DNA from 4 places in the Staphylococcus coagulans genome. Region 3 is predicted to be linked to each of the others. Evidence: predicted binding sites of a transcription regulator. Region 3 holds the regulator's gene; each other region holds the start of a gene.
What was found. Region 3 encodes Rex, which represses fermentation and respiration genes when NADH is low (regulators of the CRP and FNR family bind a similar motif). Its sites were predicted from a motif close to TTGTGAAATATTTCACAA; they were not measured.
Positions count from the first base shown of each region.

Region 1: a site for Rex is predicted at 4,211-4,228, ahead of fadX (fatty acid degradation protein FadX). Genes of this name have one in related genera too.
Region 2: a site for Rex is predicted at 3,155-3,172, ahead of KM149_RS02550 (nitrate reductase subunit alpha). Genes of this name have one in related genera too.
Region 4: a site for Rex is predicted at 3,256-3,273, ahead of KM149_RS05195 (L-lactate dehydrogenase). Genes of this name have one in related genera too.

Region 1 is NZ_CP092966.1:352,087-358,109, reverse strand. Features, by position in the region: gene KM149_RS01530 (DUF4242 domain-containing protein) at 1-183, shown strand, start outside; partial or broken gene KM149_RS01525 (ABC transporter ATP-binding protein) at 389-1,130, shown strand; gene KM149_RS01520 (ABC transporter substrate-binding protein) at 1,143-2,096, shown strand; gene KM149_RS01515 (ABC transporter permease) at 2,102-2,869, shown strand; gene KM149_RS01510 (acyl-CoA/acyl-ACP dehydrogenase) at 2,889-3,929, shown strand; gene fadX (fatty acid degradation protein FadX) at 4,270-5,835, shown strand; gene fadD (long-chain-fatty-acid--CoA ligase FadD) at 5,866-6,023, shown strand, end outside.
Region 2 is NZ_CP092966.1:591,256-597,278, reverse strand. Features, by position in the region: gene KM149_RS02550 (nitrate reductase subunit alpha) at 1-3,112, opposite strand, end outside; gene cobA (uroporphyrinogen-III C-methyltransferase) at 3,441-4,385, opposite strand; gene nirD (nitrite reductase small subunit NirD) at 4,373-4,687, opposite strand; gene nirB (nitrite reductase large subunit NirB) at 4,693-6,023, opposite strand, start outside.
Region 3 is NZ_CP092966.1:909,981-916,003, forward strand. Features, by position in the region: gene rimI (ribosomal protein S18-alanine N-acetyltransferase) at 1-331, shown strand, start outside; gene tsaD (tRNA (adenosine(37)-N6)-threonylcarbamoyltransferase complex transferase subunit TsaD) at 324-1,352, shown strand; gene KM149_RS04150 (ABC-F family ATP-binding cassette domain-containing protein) at 1,801-3,744, opposite strand; gene KM149_RS04155 (redox-sensing transcriptional repressor Rex) at 3,897-4,535, shown strand; gene KM149_RS04160 (YeeE/YedE family protein) at 4,828-5,910, shown strand; gene KM149_RS04165 (sulfurtransferase TusA family protein) at 5,935-6,023, shown strand, end outside.
Region 4 is NZ_CP092966.1:1,091,613-1,097,635, reverse strand. Features, by position in the region: gene mnmL (tRNA modification radical SAM protein MnmL/YtqA) at 1-860, shown strand, start outside; gene mnmM (tRNA 5-(aminomethyl)-2-thiouridylate-methyltransferase MnmM) at 857-1,417, shown strand; gene KM149_RS05200 (transcriptional regulator, SarA/Rot family) at 1,468-1,878, opposite strand; gene KM149_RS05195 (L-lactate dehydrogenase) at 2,257-3,210, opposite strand; gene KM149_RS05190 (alpha/beta fold hydrolase) at 3,367-4,191, opposite strand; gene KM149_RS05185 (hypothetical protein) at 4,394-4,726, opposite strand; gene KM149_RS05180 (hypothetical protein) at 4,944-5,081, shown strand; gene KM149_RS05175 (proline dehydrogenase family protein) at 5,238-6,023, shown strand, end outside.

The DNA.
Region 1 (6,023 bases), 560 kb from region 3:
TTAGAACGTAAAAAGAAAAACTCTGTTCACTATGAAGAAGTTCCTGAAGTACAATTTCAAAGAACGTACGTCTGTGAAGATATGACAAAATGCGTCTGCTTATATAACGCACCAAATGAAGATGCTGTTCGTCGTGCACGCGAAGCAGTCGATACACCTATTGATGATATTGAAAAAATTTAAAAATGCACTTCCTTACAGCCGGAGACGGCTACTCTGCGCATGACTTATTTTTTCTCGTTTTGTGCGCTTAAAAATCTCTTTACACAATTCAACTTCATAGACATTTCATTCTCAGGGAGTGGGACAATGGTTTTCATATTCAAGCCCACTCCCTCTACTCTAACTACAAAACATAGTATTCTTGTATGATTTAAGGAGGGTGTTCATGATTCAAATTCAAAGACTCAATCATTATTTTGGCGCACATCATGTGATTCGAGATTTTAATTTAACGATTCCAAAAGGTAAAATTATCAGTTTTATCGGTAAAAGTGGGTGTGGAAAGTCAACACTGTTAAACCTTATTGGTGGTTTTTTAGCCCCCTCACACCGGCCAAGTTACGATTGATGGTATACATAAAACTTCCCCTTCTTCAGACTGTTTAATGTTATTTCAACATCATAATTTATTACCTTGGAAAACCATTCATGACAACATTCAATTAGGTTTAGCACATAAAATTCCAACCGATGAAATGAATACGTATCTTGCGACGGTAGGTTTAGAAGGCACAGGGGCTCAGTTCCCAGATGCATTATCTGGTGGTATGCAACAACGTGTTGCCATCTGTCGTGCCCTTGTGCATCAACCTCGAGTGATTTTATTAGATGAGCCTCTTGGTGCTCTAGATGCATTTACACGATATAAATTGCAAGACGAATTGATTACCTTACGGACACATACTCATGCCACGTTACTTTTAGTCACACATGACATTGATGAGGCCCTTTATCTTTCGGACGAAGTTATCTTGTTAGGCGAGGGCTGTCAAATCATCAAACAATACCCTATTCAACAGTCACACCCAAGAAACCGCAATGATGATCAACTGCTTGCAATACGTAATCAAATCATGGAAGACTTTGCGATCAACCATCAGATGGCTGAACCTGAATATTACTTATAGCGAGGGATTTCCATGAAAAAGATGATATTATTTTTACTCATATGTACCCTCTTAGTCAGTGCTTGTGCACCTCAACAGCAGAGTCAGACATCGACACATACACAAAAGACAATAAAAATTGGCTATTTACCGATTACCCATGCAGCTAATCTAATGATGACCAAAGAGATTAACGAAAAAAATAAGCAGCGCAATTATAAAATTAAGCTCGTCCGCTTTAATAACTGGCCAGACTTAATGGATGCTTTGAACAGCGGACGTATTGATGGCGCTTCTACATTAATCGAATTAGCAATGAAATCAAAGTCGAAATGTGCGCCGATTAAATCTGTCGCGCTCGGTCATCATGAAGGGAATGTCGTTCTCGGTCAAAAAGGACATCATTTACATGATTTTAAATCCAATCGCGATTATTCCTTTGCGATTCCGCATCGATATTCGACACACTATTTATTATTAGAACGGATGAGAGAAAAACTTAATATACAACCGGGTCACTTTCATTATCATGAAATGGCACCTGCTGAAATGCCTGCCGCCTTGAGTGAAAAACGTATATCTGGCTATTCCGTTGCTGAACCTTTTGGCGCAATAGGTGAAAAGTTAGGAAAAGGGCAACTCTTGCAACATGGCGGTGATATTATTCCAGATGCTTACTGTTGCGTACTCGTACTTCAAGAAGATTTGATTCAGCATAATCAAAAAGCTGTGCGCCAATTTATGCGTGATTACAAACAAGCAGGGTACGACATGACGGACACTAAAAAAAGTGTTGATGTGATGGAAAAAAATTATAAGCAAAATCGTAAAATACTTGAACAATCGGCACAATGGACATCTTATGGCGACTTAACAATTAAGGAAAAGGGGTATCGTGACATCGCTAAAAGCGTCTCTGAACATCATCTATTCGAACCCCCTTCTTTTGACAGTTTTGTAGATCCATCATTATACAAGGAGGGTTAGTTCCTATGAGCAATAGTCGGTTATCTCAACGCTTTATACTCCCTTTAATTACTTTTGTACTTTTTCTTTTTATTTGGCAACTTGTCATTTGGATAGGTCACTATCCCCCTATCCTATTACCAAGTCCCTTACAAGTTGGGGCAAGCATTTGGAAATTCATTATAACCGGGGAAATTGGCATCCATCTCAGTATTAGTCTCTACCGCTTCGTCATTGGGTTTATCTTTGCGATTGTGTTGGCAATTCCTATTGGCATTTTATTAGGCCGCAATGATGCATCTTTTCACGCGATTGAACCTTTACTCCAATTAGTAAGGCCCATATCGCCTATTGCGTGGTCCCCTTTTATCGTCCTATGGTTTGGCATTGGAAACTTGCCAGCGATTGTAATTATTTTTATTGCTGCGTTCTTTCCAATTGTCTTTAATACGATTAAAGGCGTACGTACGATTGACCCGCATTATTTAAAAATAGCTAGCAATTTGAACTTAACCGGATGGAAGCTCTATCAAAACATTATTTTTCCAGGCGCATTTAAGTACATGATGACAGGGATACATATCGCTGTTGGAACGAGTTGGATTTTCTTAGTCTCTGGAGAAATGATTGGAGCGCAGTCTGGCTTAGGCTTCTTGATTGTAGATTCACGAAATATGTTGAATTTAGAAGATGTCTTATCGGCTATCTTTTTTATCGGGCTTTTTGGATTTTTAATCGATCGGCTCATTAGTTATTTAGAAAAATTAATGCTCAAGCACTTTGGGGAATCTTAATTTATAGGAGGCGTCACGCATGTCTATCGACACACTGATTGAAAATGAACTAGAACCTTATTTAATTGATATTGATTACGGTGATTACTATGCTAAATCATTCATCCAACAACTTTTCACAGAAGGCCATTTTTCAGAAGACAATCTCATAAAAAATGCACAGTCTATCGAAAAAGTCTCAGAAGCTTGTCTGACTACGGGCTTTTGTTTATGGTGCCAACTGGCCTTTTCTACTTATTTAAAACAAGCAAAACAACCCGCACTCTATCGCGATTTGCAACAGAAAATTTTATCAGGCGAAGTATTGGGGGCTACGGGTTTATCTAATCCGATGAAATCTTTCAATGATCTTGAAAGTTTTAACTTAACACATGTTGATCATGGCGATACAATCGTAGTCAATGGACAACTACCTGCCGTAAGTAATATTGGATCTGACCACTATTTTGGTGCAATTTCTCAACATCAAAATAACGGAGAACTGGTTATGTTTATTATACGTGCCAATACAGCAGGGCTCACGTTAGAAGAAAAATCAAATTTCTTTGGCGTCAATGGTTCTGCTACATATCGCATTACTTTTGATGAAGTCAACGTGACTAAAGACCAAATCATTACTAAAAAGGCCGAACAATTTGCTTCAGCGATACGTCCGCAATTTATTGCACTTCAAATTCCAATTGCACTTGGTGCGATTAAAAGTTCATTGGACTTAATCCGCCAATTTTCAAATGCACAAAACGGTATCAATGCTTATCTAGAATATGACGTTAGAGCTTATGAACAAAGGTATCGTCAGTTACATCAACAATTTTATACCTTACTTGAAAGCCATCAAGACACGTTACAAACACACCTTTTAGAACTCGTTCAACTCAAAAAAGCGCTAGGCTATCTTTTATTAGAAGTCAATCAAGCTTCCATGGTCAATGGTGGCTCTCGTGCTTATTCACCCAAAGCACCACAAGCACGTAAACTCAAAGAAGGCTTTTTCTTTGCCGCACTAACGCCTACATTAAGACATTTAGGCAAACTCGAAACCACGCTACAATCACAATAATACCGCTTCATCAACAATTTGAAGTCAACGGCTTCTTCCTCTATGGATGAATGACCATCACTGACCGGTTTGCGTATGGGATAATGTTCTACTTTACGTAAACCGAGTCATTCTTTTTAAATCACTCTTATCTCTTTATCCTCATAAATGTATGTAGATTAAGAAACATTTTTATCACGAACCCACTTACTGAATTCCAACGGAGACAAAGGCTCAACGACTCTATTTATGTCTATACTGTGACTAATATCTGAAAATAAAGTCTTTTTCTTTTTACAATTTTGTGAACTATGTTATATTTCATGTAAGGGTTTACATTATGTGTAAGGAGCTGTCGTAAATGAAACAATGTACTTGGGAAACGTTCAAAACATTGATACATGATGGCGATGTGATTGGTTTAGCTGCACTCACTGTTTCTAACCTTCCTACAGCTTTACTTTACGGATTAGCAGAGCAGTATGATGAAACAGCTTCACCTGCGCATCTCACTTTTATGTTAGCAAATGACATTAGTACAGGAGGCCATACGATTGATTTAGACCATTTCATTCAACGCAATATGGTCGATCGCATCATCATGAGTATAATGACGGCTTCCCCTTTGACAGCGCAGGCGATTCAATCGAATCAAGTTGAAGCGTATTTTTTACCACAAGGTGTGATTGCCACACATTACCGTCAAACCAATCATCTCACACCAGGTATCATTACTAAAATCGGTCTTCATACACATATTGACCCGCGATATAAAGGCGGTAAAGCTAATGAAAAAACACAAGAATCTTTAGTCTCTTTAATTAATATTGAAGGAGAGGAATTTCTTCATTATCATTTACCAGCCGTTAATATTGCACTCTTAAGAGGCACTTATGCTGATGAAAAAGGCAATATTTATATGGATGAAGAAGCGCATCTTGGTGAAAGTTACAGTGTTGCATTAAATGCCAAAGCCCATCACGGGACAGTCATTGTTCAAGTGAAAGCTATTGTTGATAGTCGTCAACAAAATCCAAATCATGTTTTTATACCAGGTTCTCTCGTTGATTATATTTATGTTGTAGAAGATATCGCCTATCACCGTCAATTGATTCAAACACAATATAGCCCTGCACTATCTGGGCAAATGCGTGTTGAATCTTTGCCGGAGCCCCCCTTACCGTTCAGCATACGAAAATTAATTTTACGTCGGGCGGCTCAATTTTTAACAACAGGCGATACGATTAGCATTGGCTTTGGCATCAATAACGAACTCACGAACCTCCTGCATGAGGAACGTGTGGAACATCTAGTCCAGCCGATTATGGATATTGGCATATTTGGTGGTTTTATCGGAAGTCGTGACTACTACGGTATGAATTTTAACGTTGATGCCCGTATGCGCCACGATTTAACTTGGGATTTTATTTATAACAGTGGTATTTCAATCGCATTTATGAGTTTTGCAGAAGTGGATCAATACGGTCATGTCAATGTCTCATATTTCGGTCATCGAATGAATGGCTGTGGTGGTTTCATCGACATTAGTCAGTCTGTCCAAAAAATTGTTTTCTCTGGCACATTAGTTGCTAGGGGTCAACTGAGCGTGTCAAATCAAGCCTTACATGTTGAACAACAAGGACAGACGCAAAAATTTGTCTCAAACGTATCCAATATTGACTTTAATGCGGATTACGCCAAGTCACTTCAGCAAGAAATCTATTATGTGACGGAACGTGCCGTCTTTCAATTAACTCAAGATGGATTGATGCTAATAGAAGTCGCACCAGGACTAGATATAGAGCGAGATGTCATTGCTCAAATGGGCTTTAGACCGCTCGTTTCCAAAAATCTGAAAACCATCGACACATCCATTTATCATCACGTATGGGGGGCGCTTTTAGATCGCATACAGACAGAAGCATGACGATCAAAAATGAAACAAGGGGGTATATTTATGAATTTCGACTGGATCAAAACACGCGCAGATTTTGATGTTGAAAAACCAGCTGTCATCGATCCATTTAAAGAGACACAATGGACATATCAACAACTCAATATTCGTGCGGATAATATGGCACATTATCTCGAATCACAAGGGATTCAACAAGGAGA
Region 2 (6,023 bases), 320 kb from region 3:
CTTCATGATCAATATAAAAGCTTTGGCGTCCTGTTAACGTTCTAAATGGCACTAGTCGCTCAATATTTGTTGTAAATGGAGAATAACGTCTACCTTGTTTGTTCGAACCCGGAAAGACCGCTGTTGGAATCACTTCACGTGGTTGTGATGTAATATTTAAGAATGAAATTTTCTCAGATGCGCGTTCTGCTGAGATATCTTTTAATGGCATACCCGTTTGTCGTTCTAAGTCTTCGTATGATTTCTGTGAAACTTGGCCATTTGAAGCAGATGAAACATTTAAAATCACATCAGCTACTTTACGCGCTGTATCAATCCGCGGTTTATTATTTTTAATCGAATCATCTTCCCATGTCCCTACCATGCTTCGAAGTTCATCGTATTGTTCTTTGACCGAAAAGCTCACACCATGGGCACCAACTTTACCGTTTTCTAGTAAAGGTCCCACAGAAATAAATTTGTCATAAACGTCAGTATAAGTACGATCAACCACTGCAAAGCCTGGCATCGTTTGACCCGGAATTGGTTCGATTTCACCTTTTGTCCAGTCGTGCACTTTACCGTATGCCAGTGAGATTTCTTGCTTAGAGTCGTGTGCAAGCGGTGATGTTACAACATCTTTATAAGTACCAGTGAGGTGAACGCGAGCCATTTCAGAAAATGTTCGGCTAATCGTTTTGAAAATATCCCAGTCTGAACGTGATTCCCATAATGGATCGATTGCCGGATTGAATGGGTGAATGAAAGGATGCATATCTGTTGAAGAGATATCATGTTTTTCATACCAAGTGGCCGCTGGTAAAACGATGTCAGAATATAAAGGTGTTGCTGTCATACGGAAGTCTAAAGAAACAAGGAGATCAAGTTTACCTACTGTATCTTCTCCCCACTCAATCTCTTCAGGTCGATCCGTTTCATTTGGCTCAGCCATTAGTGCTGATTTTGCACCTAGTAAATGTTTCATAAAGTATTCTTGACCTTTAGCAGAACTTGAAATCAAATTCGAGCGCCAAACAAATAAAGTCTTCGGATGATTTTTACGTAAATCTGGATTTTCAACTGCAAATTTTGTTTTACGTGATTTCACATCTTCAATGGCACGTTTTAAAATCGCTTCATTATTAAATTCACCAGCATCGCGTGCTTCTTCTCCCCATAAAAGACTATTGCGGTCAAATTGTGGATAAGAAGGCAACCAGCCATTACGTGCAGCTAAAACATTATAATCAGCAGGATGTTGTAATTTGATATTCTCTGCAAGTGGTGAAGCTAAGCGATCAACACCTGACTCTTCATATTTCCATTGGTCTGTCGCAAAGTAAAACCAACTTGTTCCATTTTGTAAACGTGGTGGCCCTTGCCAGTCTTTAGCGAAAGCAATCGTATTCCAACCTTCAATCGGACGACACTTTTCTTGTCCAACATAATGGGCCCATCCGCCGCCATTCACACCTTGACAGCCACATAAAACGACTAAGTTTAACACAGAACGATAAATGGTGTCTGAATTAAACCAATGGTTAATCCCTGCGCCCATAATAATCATAGAACGTCCACCAGTATCGATGGCATTTTGTGCAAATTCCTTTGCCACTTGTGTCACAACATTCGCTTTGACACCTGTAATCTTCTCTTGCCAAGAAGGTGTATAGAAAGAAGCCGCATCATCAAAACCTTTTGATTCTAGTTCATGATTAAAACGTTTCACACCGTATTGACTTGCCATTAAATCATAAACTGTTGCAATGTATGTTTCTTCACCGTTCGCTAACGTCACTTTGCGCACTGGAATCACACGCTCAAATACGCCATTGCCTGCGTTATCAAAATATGGGAATTGAATTGTGACATGCTCAAAATCACCCGTTGCAACTGTCATTGCAGGATCAATTTTAGCGCCCGCTTCATTTTCTAATTTTAAGTTCCATTGTTTGCCATCTTCCCAACGTTGGCCCATAGTCCCATTTGGAACTTGAATCGTGTCTGTCAAACAATCTAAAACAACCGGTTTCCATTCACTATTCTCAGACTGACTGCCAAAGTCACTTGAACGGAGGAAACGTCCCGCTTTGTAACCTTTATCATCTTGATCTAATCGAATCATAAACGGCATATCTGTATATTGTTTGGCGTAGTTGATAAACATTTCTGAAGGTTCATCTTCATAGTAAGTTTGTAAAATAACATGCGTCATTGCTTGTGCTAGCGCTGCATCTGTCCCCGGATTAGGAGCCAGCCAGTTATCAGCAAACTTTACATTTTCAGCATAGTCAGGCGCAACAGAAACTACTTTAGCCCCTTTATATCGAACTTCAGTCATAAAGTGTGCATCTGGTGTCCGAGTGAGTGGCACGTTTGAACCCCACATCAAAATATAGCTCGCGTTGTACCAGTCGCTCGACTCTGGTACATCTGTCTGTTCACCCCAAATTTGCGGTGATGCTGGAGGTAAATCCGCATACCAGTCATAGAAACTTAACATTTCTCCACCTAATAACGAAATAAAACGTGCACCTGCCGCGTAACTAATCATAGACATCGCTGGAATTGGCGTAAATCCTGCGATTCTGTCAGGCCCATCTTTTTTGATTGTATAAATCAATTGAGCTGAAATAAGTTGCGCCACGTCTTTCCAGTTCGCACGGACATGTCCACCTTTACCACGTGCTGACTTATATAGACGTGCTTTTTCTTCGTCTTCTACAATTGAAGCCCATGCTTTAATTGGATCTTGGTATGTTTCCAACGCTTCTGTCCATAATTCCCATAATTTTCCTCGAACATAAGGATACTTTACACGGAGTGGACTATATTCATACCAGGAGAATGAAGCACCGCGTGGACAACCTCGTGGTTCAAATTCTGGCATATCTGGTCCGCAACTTGGATAGTCAATTTGTTGGTTTTCCCAAGTAATCACACCATTTTTCACAAAGACTTTCCATGAGCATGAACCTGTACAATTCACACCATGCGTTGTACGGACTACTTTGTCATGACTCCATCTTTCTCGATACATTTTTTCCCATTCACGACTTTTGTGTTCTAATACCGACCAATTCCCGTTAAATTTTTCAGTAGGCTTAAAAAAATTCAGTCCAAATCTAGCCATTGTCATCCTCCTCTTACACATAGACTTCAGTCATTACCCATATTGTACATTTATTCACAAGCGTATCCTATTAGGGATTTACCTATTTCATCAAGTGGAATCCCTATGCTTTTACATACCTAATACGTGGTTCTAAATCGCTTGCTTAGCGGTTAAATTCTCAACTAAATTTGACTGAATTCAAGAAAAACTTGGTGAAGGTAATTTGGATTTTGAGCGCATGCAAAGTCATATTAATGCGAAGTTTTATCATAAAAAAGAAGCGCTGAGACAATTTTTTATTAAAAATCATCTTAGCGCAACTTAATTAACGAAATGCTAAAATCTCTTATAAATCAACGACCTGTGTAAAAGTCGTATCTTGAATAAGTTGGGTAATTTTTCCAATTTGAGAAGCATGTAAATCTGAATAGTGACGATCATCAACCACGACTTGATGTCCCGCTTCAAAGTAATCAAAAGCGCGCTCTATCGCTTCCATTCGTTCACCTCTAATTAACACTGTTTCGTAGTTTCTTGAGGTGTTCGCGATGACTGTTTGCACATCCCTTACGACCTGCCCCACAATGGTAACACCTGGTCCTAGGCGTTCAGGCAACATTTCAACTTGTTCTACAATTGTATTCACCGTTCCACTTATCACGCGTTGGTTAGGATGGGTGGCATTAAAGACAATCGCTACTGGAAAATCGATTCCCATTTTATTTTTAATATCATGCATTAATCGAGGTAAACGTTTAATCCCCATATAAATGGCTAACGTACCACCATGTTCTAAAGTCGTCATATCAATTTCATTTTCTTCGTTGTTTTTAAAGTGGCCCGTCGTAAAAGTAATATTTGTCGATACATTTCGTTCTGTTAATCCTCTTCCTAGTTGACTCACTGCAGCACTCGCAGCCGTAATCCCCGGAACAATCTCATAATCAATATGGTACGCACGTAACGTTTCGACTTCTTCAGCGACCCGCCCAAATATAGCAGGATCGCCTCCTTTGAGTCGTACAATGGTTTGCGCAGTTTGTGCCTTTTCGACGAGTAACTGATTAATACGCTCTTGCTTAATATATTTCGTATAAGGCGTCTTACCTACGTGAATCCATTCTGTCTCTGGTGAAGACAAATGAAGTAAAAATGGGTGAACTAACTGATCATATAAAATGACATCTGCTTTTTGGAGGCAACGCTCTGCTTTTTTAGTTAGTAAACAGGGATGTCCTGGCCCTGCGCCAATAAGATAGACTTTAGGTTGAGACGCGTTTAAGGCAGACATACGTAAATATCTCCATCTACAATTTCAACAGGATAGGTCGCGACACATCCTTCATCAGGCGCTTGAACTTCACCGGTATTCAAATCAATTTTCTGATCATGTAATGGACAAAAGACATAGTCTCCGCTCACTGTTCCTTCTGATAAAGGACCTTGTTTATGAGGACAAACGTTATGAATAGCTTTAATTTCACCCGCTTCAGTTAGAAACAAGCCTATCTCTAAATCTCCGACAATGACTTTTTTACCAATTAAAGGCTCTAATTCTGAAACTTTAGCAACTTTAACTTTTTCCTTTAACATATGCCTCACACCTTCTCAACTTCAAATATTTTCTGTTTCATTTCATCTTGAACAATCTCATTCCATGGTTCTTTGGAAACGGCCGCTTTTGCTTCCATAATACGTTCATAGAGTGCTTCTTGTTTTTCAGGATCCAAGACAACCGATTTGACTTGATCAAAGCCTATACGTCTTAACCATGGCGCTGTACGCTCAGCATAAATTGCTGTTTCACGATAATACTGCATATAAGCGCCACAAAGTTTAATCACTTCATCTTCTGTTTCAACCGTAGTTAAATGTTCAGCGATTTCCACAGTTGTACCACCATTACCCCCTACGTAAATTTGGAAGCCATTTTCAACACCGATTACACCGAAATCTTTGACGCCTGATTCTACACAACTTCTTGGGCATCCAGAGACACCCATTTTAAATTTATGTGGTGTATCAATATATTCGAATGTTTTTTCTAAACGTATACCTAATTTTGTTGTATATTGTGTGCCAAATCGACAGAATTCTTTACCTACACAACTTTTAACAGAACGTGTTTTCTTACCGTATGCAGAAGCTGAGCGCATGTCTAAATCTTCCCATACTTTTGGTAATTCTTCTTTTTTCACACCATATAAACCAATCCGTTGTGAACCTGTCACTTTAACGAGAGGTACATCATATTTTTTTGCTACTTCACCGAGACGAATCAATTGATCTGCATCTGTCACACCGCCACGCATTTGAGGAATCACAGAGAATGTACCATCATTTTGAATATTGGCATGATAGCGTTCATTGGCAAAGCGTGATGCAATTTCATCTTCATGATTTTCCGGATAGACCATGTTTAAATAATAGTTCAGTGCAGGTCGACATTTTGGACAACCGCCTTTATCTTTAAAGTCTAATACATGACGCACTTCTTTTGACGTTTTTAATCCTTTTGCGCGAATTTGTGTCACAATTTGATCTCTTGATAAATCTGTACAGCCACAAATACCAGTTGGTGCACTTGCTTCAAAGTCATCACCAAGTGTATATTCAAGTAATTCTGCAATTTGTCCTTTACACTTACCGCAAGAATTACCGGCCTTTGTCACGCGTGTGACATCGGCAACTGACGTTAAACCTTGTTCTGTAATTGCGTTGACAATTGTACCTTTAGAGACCCCGTTACAACCACAAATTGTCTCATCGTCATCCATTTCTGCCACACTAATAGCGTCAACTTCACCCGCTTTATGCAAGATGGACACTAATGTATAATCATCAATGGTTTCGCCTTTTTTCATCATATTGTAGAAGCGATTACCTTCTTCTGTGTCTCCATAAAGCACTGCGCCGACAATCGCTTTAT
Region 3 (6,023 bases):
GCAAAATCATTTTGCCCATTATTTTGTTGTAGAGTTCGAAGATAAAATAATCGGTTACCTAGGCTTATGGATTGTTGTTGACCAAGCCCAAATTACAACAGTTGCTATTGATCCGGACTATAGAGATTACGGATTAGGTCAATTATTATTAAAATATGTTATTAATTTTGCGTCTTCAATCGCAACGGTAATGAGTTTGGAAGTGCGTGAAGATAATCATGTCGCGCAGCATGTTTATCAAAAACTTGGTTTTGAATATGGCGGTAAAAGAAAAAATTATTACGGTGATGGAGAGGATGCGTTAGTCATGTGGGTGAGTTTAAATGACTGAGAATACAACGATTTTGGCACTTGAGACAAGTTGTGATGAAACAAGTGTCAGTGTAATAGAAAACGGAACAAAAATTTTAAGTAATAGTGTGTTAAGTCAAATTGACAGTCATAAACGATTTGGCGGTGTTGTCCCTGAGGTCGCAAGTCGTCATCATGTTGAAAATATAACATTAATCATTGAAGATGCATTGCAACAAGCAGACAAATCAATGGACCAGATTGATGCAGTGGCTGTAACGCAAGGCCCAGGTCTTATTGGTGCGTTACTTGTGGGTGTCAATGCTGCTAAGTCACTAGCTTTTGCTAATGATAAACCACTTATACCTGTCCATCATATTGCGGGGCACGTGTATGCGAACCAACTTGGAACAGGATTGAAATTCCCATTAATTGCATTAATTGTTTCGGGTGGACATACGGAGCTTGTCTATATGAAAGATCATTTACAATTTGAGATTATTGGTGAAACACGAGATGATGCAGTAGGCGAAGCTTATGATAAAGTCGCACGAACAATTGGTTTACCTTATCCCGGAGGCCCAGCGGTTGATCGATTAGCAACGCAAGGTGAGGACACATATCAATTTCCTCGTGTATGGTTGGAGCCTGAGAGTTATGATTTTAGCTTTAGTGGTTTGAAAAGTGCAGTGATTAATAAATTGCACAATCTAAAGCAAAAAGGTGAGCAAGTGATTCCTGAAAATGTTGCGACAAGTTTTCAAAACAGCGTAGTGGAAGTGCTCGTTGGAAAAGCAATGCGTGCTTGTGAAGATTACAATGTTAAACAGTTGATAGTAGCTGGAGGTGTAGCAAGTAACAAAGGGCTTCGTAAAGCTTTAGAACAAGCTACGCGTGAAATAGGCATAGAACTCGCTATTCCAGAACCACGTCTATGTACGGATAATGCCGCAATGATTGGAGCAGCAGCTCATTATATTTATGAAAAAGGAATTCGGGGCGACATGGCTTTAAATGGTAAAAGCAGTATGGATATTGAAATGTATTTAGATCATGAATAATGAATGTTGCACGTTTTTAAACAGCAACCTTATTTTGAGGGTGAGACAACGAAATCAAACGATTTCTGTCTCTCCTTTTTATGTCAAAAGAAAAGTGATATATTCTAATCACCATTAAAATTTAGATGCTTGTCTATATAGATGTATAACTATAAACAACTTAAATCTTCACATTTTAAGCTCACTTTTCTGATTGAGCAAAAGTCAATAGAGAACATGCGTACTTATGCACAAGTTGTTAAGAACCTGTGCATAACATTGGCGTAAAATCGGGGATAAGTTGTATATAATTGTGCATAAGGATAGAATATTCTAGCTTTTAACTTGTGGATAATGTGGATAACTTTGTGGATAGTTGGTGTTATGCTATTTCATATGTGGACGAAATGTAAACAGTAGGTGATTAAAAAAATAAACCGAGTAGAAAATTTTACTCGGTTTACTTCATTTAATCTTCATATTCAGTTAACAAAAGTTGTAATTCTTCCCAGTTTGTCATCACTTGTTCTAATGCTTGTTCGATTTTTTGACGTTCTTCAGCTAGAGATTGTGTTTTTTCGAAATCATTAATGACAGCTTCATCTGTCATTTGTAAATCAATCGCTGCAATCTTGTCTTCTAACTCAGAAATTTGGCTTTCGTCACTTTCAATCTGGCGCTCTATTTTACGCTTTTCACGACGAAGCGTCTTTTGATCTTGATAAGTCGTTGGCTGAGTACTTGAATCTACTTCTAACGTCGCTTGATTTTGTTGGTTATCATATGCAGCAAGTGCTTGTTGTTGCTCTAACTTTTCCAAATAGTATTGATAATCCCCTAAATAAAGCGTGCCACCTTTTTCGTTTAAATCAAAAATTCGATTCGCCAATTGGTTGATAAAATAGCGGTCATGCGAAACAAAAATGAGTGTCCCTTGGAAATGTTTTAAAGCTTGCTCTAACATCTCTTTAGAATCAATGTCTAAGTGGTTTGTCGGTTCGTCTAATATGAGCACATTGTTACGTTCTAACATGAGTAATGCCAATTGCAAGCGTGCTTTTTCACCGCCTGATAAATCATTGATGACTTTTAATACGTCATCTTGCGTAAATAAAAAGCGTCCTAAAACGGCACGCACATCTTTTTCAGGCATTTGACGATATTGGTCCCACACAAAATTCAAAATAGTTTTGTTTGAACGAAATTCTGCTTGTTTTTGATCATAGTAGCCAATTTTAAGATTTGCACCATCAATCACTTGCCCCGATAAAGGTGGAAGGCGTTTGGCTAAAGTTTTAATTAAAGTAGATTTACCTATCCCATTAGGACCGATAATACCGATATGATCCCCTTTGTTGATTTCAAATTGTATGGGTTGCGTAATAGGGGAGACATATCCAATCGTTAAATCTTGAATGTGCATGACATCATTTCCAGTATTGCGATCAAAATCAAATTGAATGTTCGCACTTCTAGCGTCTAACATCGGCTTTTCAAGGCGTTCCATTTTTTCTAAAACTTTTCTACGGCTTTTAGCCATACCACTCGTGGAAGCACGTGTAATGTTTTTTTCCACAAAAGTTTCAAGACGTTTAATTTCATTTTGTTGTCTTTCATATTCAGCTAAACGCTTTTGATAATATTGATCTCTTAATTCGATAAATTTAGCGTAATTTCCGACATAATGTTTAACTTCACCTAATGAAACATCGTAAATTTGAGTTACGATTTTATCTAAAAAGAATCGGTCGTGTGAAATAATAACGATAGCGCCTTTGAAATATTTTAAATAATCTTCTAGCCATTCTGTTGTGGCCATATCTAAATGGTTCGTCGGCTCATCTAAAAGAAGGAGATCAGGTTCGCTTAATAACATTTGTGCTAATGACAGACGTGTTTTTTGTCCGCCGCTAAAATCATTAATCGGACGATGATAATCTGCTTCACTAAAATCCAGTCCATTTAAAACAGTTTTAATTTTACTTTCATATTGATAGCCTTCAAGCTGTTCAAATTCATTTGAGAGCTTTTCATATTGATCAATATGCGTTTTATATTCTACTGACTCATACATATCCGCATGAGCTGCAAGCCAATCGGTTTCAACTTTCATACGCTCTGAGATGGATTGAACATGCGCAAACGGTTTGGCCATTTCTTCGAAGACTGTGTTTTGGGTATTTAATGTCATTTGTTGTGTCAAATAGCCTAATTTCAAGCCTTTGATTTTAGAGATATGGCCGGAATCATAGTTTTCAACACCAGCGATGATTTTCATCAATGTTGATTTACCCGCACCGTTACGTCCTACAATGCCAATTCGTTCGCCGGTTTTTACTTCAAAGTTGACGTCTTCAAAAATCTCTTCACCATCAAACGATTTGGTGACGTGACTTAATTGCATTAAAATCATATGGCATGCTCCTTTCATTCTTAATTATTGTACAATAAACGCAATATGTATCAAGCACTTAATGTTTTCATAACCATAAAATTAAGTTATAATTATTATCACATACTATGTATATGAGTGCACGCATAAGAAAGACTACGGAGGACTTTAAAATGGGAAAAGAAAGCAATAAAATTCCTAGAGCGACCTTAAAACGTCTCCCTTTATATTACCGATTTGTCAATATTTTAAAGGCTAAAGGTGAAGATCGTGTGAATTCAAAAGCGATAAGTGAAGGCTTAAATATAGATTCTGCAACAATTCGCCGAGATTTTTCATATTTTGGAGAGCTTGGGAAAAAAGGTTATGGTTACAATATTGATAGTCTATTGGAATTCTTCAAATCTGAGTTAAGCGATTCTGATGAAATCAAAATAGGCATTGTTGGCGTAGGGAATTTAGGTAAGGCACTAATCACTTATAACTTTTCAATTCACGATGATATGACCATTACTGAAGCCTTTGATATCAGTGAGGAAATCATTGGTACACAAGTGGGTGATGTGACGGTAAAATCAATGGACGAGATAAAAAGTACCGTTGAAGCTGAAGCGTTAGAAGTCATTATTATTGCTACACCAGGAAGAGTAGCACAAGAAGTGGCCGATGCACTTGTAGATGCAGGTGTGAAAGGAATACTTAATTTTACACCGAAACGTGTGCACGTACCTCAATCTGTACAAGTACATCAAATTGATTTAGGTGTGGAATTACAATCATTATTATTCTTTATGAAAAATTATAATGGTTAACCTTTTATGAAAATTATCCATACATACAAAAAGATTTGTTTGGATGAACTGTAAATTAAAACATAGCACTATGAAGAGAGTATAAAAGTCTAATGATAATATTAGATTTTATACTCTTTTTTTATTGCGCATAGGTCAGTTCTAAAGCATGTATGTTTAAATATACAAATGTATTCAAATGAACTTGAGAAAAAATATATGTTTTTATATTTATTTTTAAAATGTACTTGAAAAATAAGGTCTTATTTTTTATAATACCTATAATGTTAATCGGATATAGGGGGTAGGAATATTGATTTGGACCGTGATAAGTGGATTGATTGTGGGAAGTTTACTTGGTTTCGTAATGCAACGTACGCGTTTTTGTTTGACGGGTGGCTTTAGAGATATGTATGTTCAAAAAAATAATAAGATGTTTTATGCGTTGCTTATTGCGATTAATATCCAAGCTATTGGCTTATATATATTAACTTCATTGGGTGTTATCACGATAGATAATGGGACATTTCCAATTGTAGGAACGATTGTTGGATCATTTATTTTTGGTATTGGGATTGTACTCGCAGGAGGTTGTGCCACTGGGACATGGTATCGTGCAGGGGAAGGTTTAATTGGCAGTTGGATTGCACTTTTCATGTATGCACTATTTGCAGCAATCTCTAAATATGGCGTTCTGTTACCACTGAAAGATACAATTAATCAACAAACCGTTTATGAAGCGGATATGGCGACATCTACAGGGGTACCAAGTTGGATATGGTTAATCTTATTAACTGGTGTTACGCTATTTTTGGTTATGACCACGTTGAAAAAGCCAAAATCAAAAATCGCTATACCAAAATTAAAACCACGCTATACTGGGGTACGTCACTTTTTATTTGAAAAGCGATTTCATCCTTTTGTTGCAGCGATTGCGATAGGTTTCATTGCACTTATCGCTTGGCCAATGAGTATTTCAACAGGAAGAGAAGGTGGGCTAGGCATTACGACACCATCTGCGAACTTAATCGCCTTTTTAACAACAGGAAATGTTTCTTTCATTGACTGGGGTGTTTTCCTCGTTTTAGGTATTTTTGTAGGATCGTATATTGCAGCACGTGGTTCAAGAGAATTTAAATGGCGTTTACCAGATATTAAAACAATACGTAATAGTGTTATTGGTGGTGCATGTATGGGATTTGGTGCAGCGCTCGCAGGTGGATGCTCAATAGGTAATGGTTTAGTTGCAACTGCTGCATTGTCATGGCAAGGTTGGATAGCTTTAGTGGCTATGATTTTAGGGACATGGTTTATGAGCCATTTCTTATTTGTGAAACCTTTAAAAGCAGCGCGTCAACAACAAACGCATACATCACCACAATCTGTTAATATTTAAAAATGAAACGAAAGGAGCTTCACAATGTTATATGAACTCGGTACAGTGGGCATGGTTTGTCCATTTCCTTTAATTGAAGCACAGAAAAAGATGGAGGAATTAGCACTAGGCGA
Region 4 (6,023 bases), 180 kb from region 3:
TGGCATTCGATGCCGGCTTTGATTGTCCCAACCGAGATGGAACTGTCGCACATGGCGGTTGTACATTTTGTTCTGCTGCGGGTAGCGGAGACTTTGCGGGCAATCGTGTCGATCCAATAGAAGTACAATTCAAAGAAATAAAATCACGCATGCATGAAAAGTGGCGTGAAGGTCAGTATATTGCCTATTTCCAAGCATTTACTAATACACACGCCCCTGTAGATGTGCTCCGTGAAAAATTTGAAAGTGCTCTAAAACAACCGGGCGTCGTTGGTTTATCAATTGGTACACGTCCAGATTGTTTACCAGATGATGTTGTTGAATATTTAGCAGAGTTAAATCAACGTACATATTTATGGGTCGAACTGGGTCTCCAAACGGTCCACCAGTCTACGTCAGACTTAATCAATCGTGCACATGATATGAATTGCTACTATGAAGGTGTCGCTAAACTTAGAAAACATGATATCAATGTCTGCTCTCACATTATTAACGGTCTACCTGGTGAAGACTATGACATGATGATGGAGACTGCTAAAACTGTAGCACAAATGGATGTTCAAGGTATTAAGATTCACCTTCTCCATCTATTAAAAGGGACACCAATGGTAAAACAGTATGAAAAAGGGTTACTAACTTTTATGTCTAAATCAGAATACATTAGTTTAGTATGTGATCAACTTGAGCAACTGCCACCTGAAATGGTCGTTCATCGAATCACAGGCGATGGCCCTATTGATTTAATGATTGGACCAATGTGGAGTGTGAATAAATGGGAAGTATTGAATGATATTGATACTGAACTTGAAAGACGTGGTACAGTGCAAGGTCAATACTATGAAGCACAGGTACAACTATGATAGTTGAACGTATCCTCCCATTCGCAAAATCACTTATCCAAAGTCATATTTCACCAGAAAGCGTTGTGATCGATGCAACTTGTGGAAATGGTTATGACACGCTTTTTTTAGCACAGGCCGTCCCTTCTGGTCATGTATATGGATGTGACATTCAATCAACGGCAATTGAAAACACCGCAAAGAAAGTTGCCGGTTTTAAAAATGTGTCACTTTACCAAACGGGTCATGAAAAAATTACACAATTTATTTCAGAGAAACATCGTGATCGTATTCACGCTGCACTTTTTAATTTAGGTTATCTGCCTAAAGGAGATAAATCTATTGTCACACGGCCTTCAACGACAATTCAAGCGATAGAACATATTTTTGAACTTTTACAACCTCAAGGTATCATCGTGTTAGCAGTGTACCCTGGTCACGATGAAGGTTATGAAGAAAGTCAAGCGCTATTGCAATATTTAACAGCATTTGATCAGCAAAAAGCACATATCTTGAAGTACGAATTCATCAATCAACAAAATCGTCCCCCTTTTATTATAGGTATTGAAAAAAGATAAAACAAAAACTGGATTTAAGTCATTCTTTGGACTCAAATCCAGTTTTTTTATTATATATCGCAACCGTTTATAATAGAATTCAGTAAATCTTTTAAGTTTTGTTCTCGGTTTTCAATTTCGTTACACGCAAAGTTAATCAGTTCTTGTTTATCTTGTTCTTTTTCTTCATTAAAATGAATTATGACTGTTCTCTCATCATCAGATGGTCGTTCTTTTACTAACCATTTCAACTCTACAAGATTGTTGAAAGTTCTTGTCCGTCTGTACGTTTTGACTTTGACATAGTGATCCATATCTTTTAACGTCATTGACCCTTTATCCCAAAGTGTAAGTAAAATCAAAAATTCTTCTTTTGATAAATGATACTTTTCCTCAATCGCTTCAAAAATATATTCAACCTCTTTTTGAAGATTATCTAATAACACAATATCACTTACTTGATAGTTTTTCTTTTTAGCCATGATTAAGCCCCCATTCAATTAGACTGCCTATCATGAATCTTTACCCAAATTATTATAATTCAATCATAATGTATAAAAGTTTGATTTATTGGTAATAAATTAATTTTAAATCTTAAAATACCGACTGACATTTCTAGGTTTGTGGTTAACTTTCTATGATTTCTATCAAACCGAAAATATCATAGATGAATATAAATGTAAATTAAATATGTCATAGCCCAACATGCTTTTAGATGTGCATAAAAAATTTCCCGGTGTCTATGACGTGTTGGATATACAAAATAAGAAAGCACCTCAAAAATCGCTTAAATGATTTTTGGGGTGCTTTCTTTGGAGACTGAGAACTCATGTCCGAGTCTGTCTAATATTTAGTCTTGATTAATCAAAAAGATGTTCTATAGATTGTTGCATATTTTTTAAGATATTAACTGATTTTTCAAATTTTTCTTTTTCTTCTTCATTTAAAGGTGTTTCAACGATGCGTGTTGCACCTTCACCATTAATCACTGTTGGCACACCTGTATACACACCACTATGTCCGTACTCACCTTCTAGGTAGCTTGATACAGTTAAGACTGTATTTTGATTTCTCAATATTGCTTTTGAAATGTGCATTAATCCCATAGCTACACCATAATATGTTGCACCTTTTGCTTTGATAATATCGTATGCAGCATCACGTGTTTGTACGTAAATATCTTCAATTAGATGTGATTTTGAAGGATCCTTTTTCAATTCATCATAAATTGAAACACCTGCAATTGTTGCACTTGACCATACTGGAACTTCAGAATCACCGTGCTCACCAATAATATTCGCATGAACACTGCTTGGCGCTACGTCAAAAGCTTCACTAATTAAATGTTTAAAGCGTGCAGTATCTAAAATTGTGCCTGAACCGATGACTCTATGCTTAGGTAAACCAGAATATCTAAGCGTTACATAAGTTAAAATATCAACAGGATTAGCAGCAATAAGGAAAATACCATCGAAACCACTGTCCATAATGGAAGTGATAATATCTTTATAAATTTTAGCATTTTTCTCTACAAGGTCTAATCGTGTTTCACCGACTTTTTGTGGAGCACCTGCGCAAATCACAATAAGATCAGCGTCACCACAATCGCTATATTCACCTGCTTTAACTTTTACAGGTGATTCAGCATAAGGCGCGCCGTGATTTAAATCAAGTACATCACCAAGTACTTTGTCTTTATTAATGTCGATAATGACTAATTCATCAGCGACGCCTTGACTTACCATTGTAAATGCATAACTCGCGCCAACTGCGCCATTACCAACTAATACGACTTTGTTACTGTTTTTTCCCATTGAAAAACACGCTCCTATTTTGCAAATTTATATTCATCACAATATTTGTGATTCTTTTCACATATAATCTACCATGTTTATCACAATATTTCAATAAAAATTTTTAGTAATGCAAAGAGAAATTATTTTCCATTGTATGTAAAATGTTTAAAATAATTACTTAATACTATTTTCGTCATCGATTAAATATCCTGCTGTAAAAACTTTATTATTTAAAAAGCTAAGGATATAACGCATAACGGCTTCGCGTTCAGGCTCATTATGAATTTCATGCGCTAAACCTTCCCACGCTTTAAAATAAAGTTCATCGTAACTGAGATTATTCACAAATTGATAAGTTACTTTTGTATCTGAAATCACATCTTCTGTACCATACATGACGCACATCGGAATGCGCATGAATTGATCCATATGATCCGCAGTTTCTTTCATTGTTCTGATAACTTCTTTGTACCAATGGTAGCTTACTTTCTTTAACATCATTGCATCATTTAATGTTTCCTCTTGAACTTCAGGATTTCGAGTCAAATCAGTTACTTGAAAACCGAGATCAAATTTTGCACTTTTAGAGACATCACCTATGTTCGCTGTTAAGAAATTTTTACGTGTCTTATTACTATTATGAAAAGCCATTAATGGGGAAATTAAAATCAATCCTTCAATATCAAGTTGCACTTTTTCTAATAGATTGACACAAATGAGTCCACCTAATCCGACCCCAATAATAAATGTAGGAAGATGATACGCTTCTGCAATTTCAATCCACTCAACTACCCGTTCTTGATAGATTTCAAAGCTTTCGATTTGCCCCTTATTCATACGTGACGTTTGTCCTTGCCCAGGTAAATCGCCCATAATCACATGATAACCATTACGCTTTAAATGTGTAATGACATAGGCGTATCTTCCTGTATGTTCTAACATATTATGAACAATAACGATGACGCCTTTAGCTTTACTATCTGTTTCCCATTTCCACATACAACATTACCCTTCCTTTACGTTCTTTTTTTTATTATAGCGTGATTTTATTCGTGTTTGCGAATAAAAAGGAAATCATAAAAACAGGATAGAAATCTACATGAGACGTAAATTTTCTATCCTGTTGATGTGAGTCACTGATGAATATAAAAAAAAGCGCGTGTGACTTTAAATATTTACTATGATGTTGCTCTTTCCATCGTTAAGATAATTTAAAAGTTTTACGTATGAATGGTAAACGTAATAATAAAATTGCTAAAAGTAATTCATAAAAAGTTGGGAAAAATTTTGCGACTAACATTAAGAAAAATTGACCAACCAGTGAGCCATCTCCTTGAGAAACATTAAAATGCGCTATAATGCCAGCATCAATAAGATTTAATCCTATAATTACAACAGCTACTAGCCACATTCGGTGTGTAAGCACCCCCACAATTAATCCAATCAGAACTAAAATAATAAGTTCAAAAACAAAGTACTGTACAAACGTATCTAACTGCGTCCCAAATATATAAAATGCCATATCTCTAAACATGTCATAATCTCCCTTAAAAAGATTTCACTCTTATTTTAACATGCACATACCGATTGAAATTTTAAGATATCGTAAAGTTTCAATTGTGGACTTTACATTACGTTAATATTTGACGCTGTTTACTTTTTAAAGCACATCTTTACAACATATTCACACCTACTTGATAATCGTATGATACGTTTTAGTTGAAAATAAATTTAAATTGAAGGTGTCGTTAATGAAAATCATCGTTAAATGTGTGATTAGTTTATTGTTTTTGCTTATGATGCCCCTCTTTTTAGCACTAGCACAAGAACCGATTGATACTGATTTACAGAAACCACCACTCACCGCTTCACAAAATTTACCATCTTAGCCACAAGAAACAAATAAAAAATTTAAATATTCATAATTCTAAAAGAAAAATACGCGCTAAAATTGTAATTATGCACTATGAAAACGTTTTCTTCCATTATCTGTTCATGATACACTATCATTATGACAATGAACAAAGGATATGGGAGGAATTAAAATGAGCTTAATCAAAAACTTTTTTATTACACTATCAAACAATGCTTATTTAAATTCATTAGCAAAAACTGTAGGACCTTCATTAGGTGCAAATAGAGTTGTTGCTGGTAATACGATAGAAGAGGTTGTCGCTACGATTAAGAAATTAAACGACAAAAATATCGCAGCAACAGTCGATAATCTGGGTGAGTTTGTAAATAATGAGCGAGATGCAATTGCAGCTAAAGAAAATATATTAAAAGTTATGGATGCGATTCACGAAAATCAACTCAACGCGCATATGTCGGTTAAGCTCAGCCAGTTAGGTAGTGAATTTAATCGTGCCTTATGTTTTGAAAACATTGAAGAAATTGTTTCGAAAGCAAATAGCTATGATCATATGCATATTAACATCGATACAGAAAAGTATGATAGCCTTTTCGATATTACACAAACTTTAGATCGATTAAAATCTAATTATTCAAATATTGGAACAGTGATTCAAGCATACTTATTTAAAGCAGATGTACTCATCGATAAATATCCTGAACTCCGCTTACGCCTAGTAAAAGGTGCCTATAAAGAATCACCACATATCGCCTATCAAACTAAGGAAGAAATTGATCAAAATTATATTCGACTTATCGAAAAAAGATTGTTAAATTCTAAAAGTTTCACTTCAATTGCTACTCATGATCACAAAATAATTAACCATGTTAAAAAATTTGTTGAGGACAATCATATTGATAAATCTCAATTCGAATTTCAAATGTTGTATGGATTTAGAAGCGATTTAGCAGAGGCGATT